DNA from 2 places in the Ruegeria sp. N8 genome. Region 1 is predicted to be linked to the other one. Evidence: riboswitches for the same ligand, from Rfam matches in the RefSeq annotation. Region 1 holds a riboswitch; the other holds the start of a gene.
The links. Region 1 has a riboswitch for cobalamin ahead of ACR0C5_RS12890 (hypothetical protein). Riboswitches for the same ligand answer to the same signal wherever they lie in the genome.

Region 2: another riboswitch for cobalamin. It lies ahead of ACR0C5_RS03320 (DUF1636 family protein); the one in region 1 lies ahead of ACR0C5_RS12890 (hypothetical protein).

The regions. Positions count from the first base shown of each region.
Region 1 is NZ_JBQFLQ010000006.1:48,910-52,723, reverse strand. Features, by position in the region: gene ACR0C5_RS12900 (DNA polymerase III subunit gamma/tau) at 1-215, opposite strand, end outside; gene ACR0C5_RS12895 (protein-tyrosine phosphatase family protein) at 354-851, shown strand; gene ACR0C5_RS12890 (hypothetical protein) at 854-1,261, opposite strand; cobalamin riboswitch at 1,346-1,566, opposite strand; gene ACR0C5_RS12885 (alpha/beta hydrolase family protein) at 1,703-2,581, shown strand; RNA gene ffs (signal recognition particle sRNA small type) at 2,576-2,674, opposite strand; gene ACR0C5_RS12875 (bifunctional 2',3'-cyclic-nucleotide 2'-phosphodiesterase/3'-nucleotidase) at 2,714-3,814, opposite strand, start outside.
Region 2 is NZ_JBQFLQ010000001.1:652,385-656,198, reverse strand. Features, by position in the region: gene cobN (cobaltochelatase subunit CobN) at 1-567, opposite strand, end outside; gene cobW (cobalamin biosynthesis protein CobW) at 571-1,626, opposite strand; gene ACR0C5_RS03320 (DUF1636 family protein) at 1,628-2,002, opposite strand; cobalamin riboswitch at 2,088-2,295, opposite strand; gene ACR0C5_RS03315 (NAD(P)-dependent oxidoreductase) at 2,442-3,398, shown strand; tRNA gene ACR0C5_RS03310 (tRNA-Cys) at 3,442-3,515, opposite strand; gene ACR0C5_RS03305 (protein-L-isoaspartate O-methyltransferase family protein) at 3,742-3,814, shown strand, end outside.

The DNA of each region.
Region 1 (3,814 bases):
CCGATGCAGTTCATACCCTTGGCGATGATACGGGCCGTGGTGGTTTTGCCGGTGCCGCGAATGCCGGTCATGATAAAGGCTTGCGCAATTCGATCCGCCTCGAACGCGTTTTTCAGCGTGCGTACCATGGCGTCCTGACCGACTAGATCGGCGAAGGTTTCCGGGCGGTATTTGCGGGCAAGAACCTGATAGGCGGGGCTGGGCGTGTCGGTCATATCTGCTCTGTCGGATTCGGAGTCCGATGCAGCGTAGTGACCCCTGCCGCCCACGTCCACAGCAGCAGCGCAGGAAATTCGATTTGCAAGCAAGGACGCAGGCGATACATCATCGGTGCAGATTGATCGGAACGTGCCATGAATAATTTCGCCATCTATTCCCTGCGACTGGGGCCGGGTCGTCTGGGGATATCTCCGCTGCCCGGCGCGGGAGGTGCCTATGCGGCCGATCTGAAGACGGTGCAGGACTGGCGACCGGATCTGGTGATTTCAATGACCACAAGCTCTGAGATGAAAAACCTGGGAGCGGCGGCGTTCGGTGGCGATCTGGAGCGGCACGGGGTCGAATGGGCTCACCTGCCGGTCCAGGATTTTGGTGCGCCGGATGCGCGGATACAGGCCATTTGGTCCAATGTCAGCCAGCGGGCCCGTGCGCTGCTGTCCGGCGGCGGAGGCGTTTTGGTCCATTGTCGGGGCGGCTGCGGGCGATCGGGTATGGTTGCTTTGCGGTTGATGACGGATAGCGGACTGCCCGCAGATACCGCTTTGCAGATGCTACGGACAGTACGTCCCTGCGCCGTCGAGACCGAGGCGCAGATGGTCTGGGCCACTTCGGCGGCCCGGACGGGCAGCTGAATTCAGGCTGAAAGCTGGTGTTCGGTCGGCGCGGCTGGCTGGGGCGCCGTGGTAACCACTTCCATCATCGCGCAGGGCGGTGTCGGCAAAAGGCTGGCTGCGTGGGCGGTGAAATCTGCTCCGAACAACATATCCGCATAGCGATCCAGCCGCTCGGCCGGAGTGTCGGCGGCCACACCGCAGAACACCCGGATCTGATCGGGTTGGGCGCGAAACCGGGCCGAGCACCCTTCGGCGCAATGGGTCAAGTCGCTGCTGCCTTCGATCTCGAACGCATCGGTTGTTGCCGGACGGGCCGTGGCCATTGCATCCGTCAGGGCGCGTGCCATTCGGGCCAGTGCCGGGCAGGGGGCGCCGGTTTTTTGGCATACCGTCGCGGTGAATTCGTGGGTCTTGGTCTTCCAGATCATGATGCGCCCTCCGCGCGCTGGACGAGGGGCATGGATCAGGTGTGACAGCGTGCTGACGACCTGTCCCGGACACCCCGCCCGAGTTTCGGTTTTCGTTCGATGGCAGGTCTCCTGACTTGCGGGTCGTGGCTTTGCCGACCTTCCCAGCCTGTTGGCCAGTGGTATCTCGGCATTGCTCACCGCTTACAGTTGCGGGGGCAGTCTCGGCCTTGATCCGTTCCGGCAATGCCGGGCAGGATCGCACCGTGTTCCCTTTTCATCCCGCCCCGTGACCGGGGACGAGAACCATCACGCCATCGCTAGCGGTTGAGCGGGCTTCGAGTCAAGCGCCATTGAATCCCGGCGCGACGTTGGGTCAATTTCTCCACGGCTTGACTCTGATGACGGAACAGGGCCGACTGCGCGGGTGAACTAAACAGTTTAGAGCATGAGGCGCGGGCGATGTTGGACAATACGCATCCTGTTTTGACCGAAGATGTCCAGTTTCCGTCCGGTCCGGCGATGCTGTCGGGGCGGCTCTATCTGCCTGCTCTGCCTCCCAAGACAGTTGTGATGATCCATGCAGCGACCGGCGTGCCCCGCGACTATTATCAGCATTTTGCCCATTGGCTGGCGGCCGAGCAGGGTATGGCTTGTCTGACCTATGACTATCGGGATTTCGGCCATTCGCTGACCGGCCGATTGCAGGACTCGCAGGTAACTATGGCGGACTGGGCGCTGGTCGACATGCCCGCCGCCCGCGCGGAAATGCGCAGACGCTTCCCGGACGCGGAACAATGGAGCATCGGCCATTCCGTTGGCGGAATGTTGGGCCCGGTTCAGCCGGATATCGCGCAGATTGACCGCATGATCTGTGTTTGCTCCGGGCTTGTCACTCTGTCTGATCACCCGTGGCCGTACAAGGCGCTGGCGGGGTTGTTCTGGTATGGCCATGCACCGTTGGTTGTCAAAGCGGCGGGGTATTTGCCGGGCAGGGCTTTGGGCTTTGGGGCTGACCTGCCCGCGCGGGTCTACTGGCAGTGGCGTAAATGGTGCACGGCACCGACGAACTACCTGCCCGATTTGGGCAAGACCCTGCCCGAGGCGCACTGGGCAGGGCAGGGAGTGCCGGTCGATCTGATCGCATTCGACGACGATCAGGTGGTGCCGCCCAAAGCGGTGTGGCGTCTGGCCGAGCTTTATGGCCCGAATGCGCGGCGTAGGTTGTTGTCACTGTCAGATTTCGGGGTGAAAGAGATCGGGCATATCGGCGTGTTCGCCCGTCGCAACGCAGCGGTCTGGCCGCAGCTTATTGCCCAGGATCATGTGGTAGATAAGTGAGAGGTTGGACATCGACCCAAGCGGGGCTCGTTGTGGCTGCTTCCTTCCGGACCTGACCAGGTTGGCGAGGCGCTCGCCCGCGCCAACCTCTCAGCACGCGATATAGGCAAGTGCGGGACAAATGACAACCCGTCAGAGCGTCAAATGGATCAGCAGAAAACCGGCCTCGTCCTCTCCAGCGATGTTGGGTACAAATTCGGCGATGTCGTCCAGATGCTGCCAGGCCTTGTGGCCTGTACGCAGAACCGCCAACGCCCCGGCCACGGGGGACAGACGGAACGGACGCTCGAACACGGTGCCGGAATGAGGCCCGGCAGCCACGTAGTTTTTGACCAGATCTTGTAGGGGCAGAAACGGCAGCGGAACGCGCGTCGCCCGCCCGGCAAAGGGGAAGTGCCCACCGCCATTTGCGCGGTAATTATTCAACGCCACCACAAAGGTCTGCTCTGCATCCAAGGGTTGGCCTTCGAAACGAATCTCGCGGACGCGGCGGGCCGATGGGTGCAAAAGTGCCCCATCTGCGCCAAACCGAGCGGGCTGGCTAAGGTCGATCCGGTATGTCAGCCCATGCAGGACGTCAAAATTATGCCCCGCGCGGTCCGAGGCCAGCAGATCGCATCGTTGGCCGGGGATCATCCTGTTAAAGACGCCTGCGGACATTTCCAGCCAGTCTTCGATTTGCGAACCGGTGACGGCGACGGCCATCATCTCATCGGGAAAGACGTTCAAGTCCGTCACATGGCGCAGGCAGATTTCCCCGGCCGGGACGTCGGTAAAGAACCGAGGCCCGGCACGCCCGCCGAATTTCGACGGGGACACGGCAGACAGGATTGGGCAGTCCCGATAGTCCGTATCCTTCAAAAAAGGTCGCAACCCGGCGGTTTGAGCGGCGGCCACGAAAGCCAAGCCCCGGTCATAGCCGCAAAAGCTGAAATAGCTGTGCATGTGCTGCTGTACCTGTCCCACAGGTTCGGCCACCCGCCGCCGCGTCTCGGCGTGACCGGTGGCAAGTAGCTGCGTCAGTGCGGCGTCTTCATCTGACGCTTCTGTCGAAACCGAACGCACCTGCGCGTGTCCATGAAGTACCTGCCATTGGTCGTCCAGTGATGTGCCGAGGGTCAGGTCGATGACGCCCAGATATGACCCCGCCGCACCGGGCATCACGACGGGGGTGCTGTGCACCAGCCCGCGATCAACGTCGATATAGCCGCTGTATTCTTGTTCAGGGCTGGG
Region 2 (3,814 bases), on a different contig from region 1:
CACTCCGCGATCGGGGCACCATGCGCCGCAGTCGGGCAGGGATTTAGCCCCCATCACCGGACCCGCATAGAGCCCCGCTGCCAGTGCCATCTGTGCCAAAGCGGCTTGTGCTGCAACCTCGCCGCCGGTGTCACACAGGTGCGCTAAGCGGCGCAGGGTGGAGACGGGCAGGGTGGAATACTCATCCAGTCGCGTATCCTCGCGCCCGTCGGCGGGCAGCACGGCCACAGCAATCCCTTTGGTCTGCGCAAGCGATAGAACCTGCTGCAGTCCGTAGGACCAATAGGGCACTCCGCCGATCAGACGGATCAGGATGCCTTTAGCGCCCTCCAACGTCTGTTCCACATAGGTGTCAACGGACAGAGGGTGTTTCAGCGCCGTCAGATTGGCCAGTCGCAGGGTCGGCATCCGACCGTCAGGCCCGCCACCGCGATGCCAGCCTGCCGCGAAAGCACCAAGGTCGCTGTCCGAGAACGACAGCACCACCAAATCCGCCGGGCTCTGGCCCAGATCGGTTGGGGTCTCAGATTCCTCTAACCCGTGGCTTTCGCGGAAGACGACGTGCATGGTTTACTCGGCAGCCTCGGTGACGCCCACGAAGATGTCGCGGATTTCAGCCTCTTTGATGTCGTCATGCTCGGCAATCACCACCAGACGCGAACGGCGCTCTTCGCCGGGCTGCCACGGACGGTCGTACTGATGACGCACGCGCGCGCCCACAGCCTGAACTAGAAGGCGCATTGGCTTGCCCTTAACAGCGGCATAGCCCTTGACGCGCAGGATGTTCAGTTCTTTGGCAAGACGTTCGATTTTCGCGACCAGATCGGCCGGGTCGGTCTGTTCCGGCAGCTCGACGATGATGCTTTCGAAATCGTCATGTTCATGATCGTGATGACCGTCATGATGCGAAGGCCGCGCCTCCATGTCATCCTCGGCGGCAGCCTCAAGACCCAGCACGACGCGCACGTCCACCACACCTTCGGCCACTTCGACCACGGGCAGAGGACGCGGGGCCTCGGCGGCGATGATCTCTTTGGCTTTGGCGACACCTTCGGGGCCGGCCAGATCAGGCTTGGTCAGAAGGATGATATCGGCGCAGGAGATCTGATCTTCGAACACTTCGGACAGAGGGGTTTCATGGTCGATGGAATCGTCGGCCATGCGCTGGGCATCCACTGCCTCGACATTCGGCGCGAACCGACCAGCGGCCACCGCCTCGGCATCGGCCAGCGCGATCACGCCATCCACGGTAATTTTCGAGCGGATATCGGGCCAGTCGAACGCTTTCAGAAGCGGTTTCGGCAGCGCAAGGCCCGAGGTTTCGATCAGGATATGCTCGGGGCGCGGCTCCAGCGCCATCAGCGCCTCGATCGTGGGGATGAAATCATCGGCCACGGTGCAGCAAATGCAGCCATTGGCCAGTTCCATGATGTTTTCCGCCGGGCAATCGGGAATGGCGCAGGACTTCAGGATATCGCCATCCACGCCGACATCGCCGAATTCATTAACCACAACGGCCAGACGCTTGCCCTGCGGGTTCTGCATCAGGTGCCGCACCAGCGTGGTTTTACCCGAGCCCAGAAAGCCGGTGATCACAGTAACGGGGAGTTTTTCGAGGGTGGACATGTCAGGCTCCAATCGGGGGAATGCGCGAGGCGCAGTTTTTGCGGAAATGTTCGGGGCGCTCGCGCCATTTGACCAAGCCGTCCTCGGTGGCCAGATACTTGGTCGCGCCGTCGACGATCACGTCGACATGATCGACCTCGTTCAGGTTCTCATAAACAAAGGTCCAGCGCTCGGGTCCGCCGCGCAGAACGATGGAACAGCCCTGATCGCAATTCGACAGGCATTCGACGGCTCTCAGCGTTACGCCTTCGGGCAGATCGGCCTGTTCCAGCGCCTTGTGCAACAACGTGCCGGGGCGGTCTGCGTCATCTTCAACAGGTAGGCCGCGGCGGCAGGTGGTGCAAACCAGCAGCTCGACCGGAGCGGTCTCGGTCATGTCTCTCATCCCCCCAAATCCTCATCGTGGGGGACGGGGTTTCAAGCGGGTCGCATTTGACCCGACACCGGAACACCCCGTCCGGTTTCAATCGCGGGTGCTGGCAGGTCTCCCGGCTTGCGGATGTCAGGGCAATTGCCCTGTCGGATGTCCCGCCTTCCCGGCCTGTTTGGCCAGTGGCTTGGGCACCCTCTCCGGTCACGGTCGCGGGGGCGGCTGCGTTTGGCGGATGATCCGTTGACGCATTCCCTTTTCATCCTCGTGCAGAGGACACCAACGGATCGGACATGCGGCACCGGGCAGGGGCTTGTCAAGCGAGTCGCAAGCATCTGTGAAGCAACGGTGGAAAAGCGACCTGTAAGCGTCGCTGGGCGGCATGACGAAGCCCGCAACCCCGTGCTGCCATGACCGAAACGGCGCAAACAGGGAGACGTGTCGCATGAGAGTGGGCTTTATCGGACTGGGCAATGTGGGCGGCAAACTGTCCGGGTCTTTGCTGCGCAACGGGATCGACCTGACGGTGCACGATCTGAACCCTGATCTGGTCGCGGGCTTCGTGGCGCAGGGGGCCAAGGCCGCCGAAAGCCCGGCCCAGCTGATGCGCGATTGCGACGCGGTGATCACCTGTCTGCCATCGCCTGCTGCCTCGGACGCCGTGATGCAGGAGATGCTGCCCGAGGTCGGCCCCGGCAAGATCTGGATGGAGATGTCCACCACCGACGAGGCCGAGGTCAAGCGGCTGGGTGCGCAGGTCATCGAACGCGGAGGGGCGGCAGTAGACTGCCCCGTCTCGGGCGGGTGCCATAGGGCGGCGACGGGCAATATCTCGATCTTCGCGGGCTGCGACCGCGCGACGTTCGAACGTATCCTACCCTTTCTGACCACGATGGGCCGCCGCGTGCTGCACACAGGCGAGTTGGGCTCGGCCTCGGTGCTTAAGGTGCTGACCAACTACCTGGCGACGGCAAACCTGATTACCTGCGCCGAAGCGCTCGTGACCGCCAAGGCCGCCGGGATGGACCTGAACACGACTTATGAGGCGATCAAGATTTCATCAGGTACTTCCTTTGTGCATGAGACCGAAAGCCAGGTGATCCTGAACGGATCACGCGACATTTCCTTTACGATGGACCTTGTGAAAAAGGATATCGGGCTGTTTCAGGACGTCGCTGACCGCGCCGGTGTACCGCTGGAGATCAACCCGGTCATGATCCAGATTTTCGAGGACGGAATTGCCCGCTATGGCGAGCGTGAATTGTCTCCCAACATCATCCGACGTCTGGAGGATGCAACCGGTCTAGACATCACAGCCTCCGGTTTTCCGCCCGAGATGGAGGACGACGAACCGGAAGAGCCCGGATACGAGGTCATCCCTCAGGGGCGTGGGGCCGAATGACGCAAGCCGCGCGTCAGTGGAATAATCTGTTTTGTAGAGAGAGTGGAGGCGAGTACCGGAATCGAACCGGTGTACACGGATTTGCAATCCGCTGCGTCACCACTCCGCCAACTCGCCTTTTCAAGTAAAATCAAATACTTGCTGTGGTGTGACAGGCGTTTTAACAGCTTTCTTCTGGGGCGTCCAGAGGGTTGCGGCGAAAATTCAGCAAGCGCAGGCGTGCCGTATCGGAAACAGGTTCACTTTCTTGTTCTGCAACAAAAGTTTCGATGCCTGAGCCGTTGCCGGTTTTATCCGGATATGGCACAAGCCCAGCATCCAAGGGAATAGAACGAGCGATCCAATGACAGATTTCGCAGCCCGGCGCCGCACTATGGTCGATACGCAAATCCGGCCTTCTGATGTCACGAAATTTC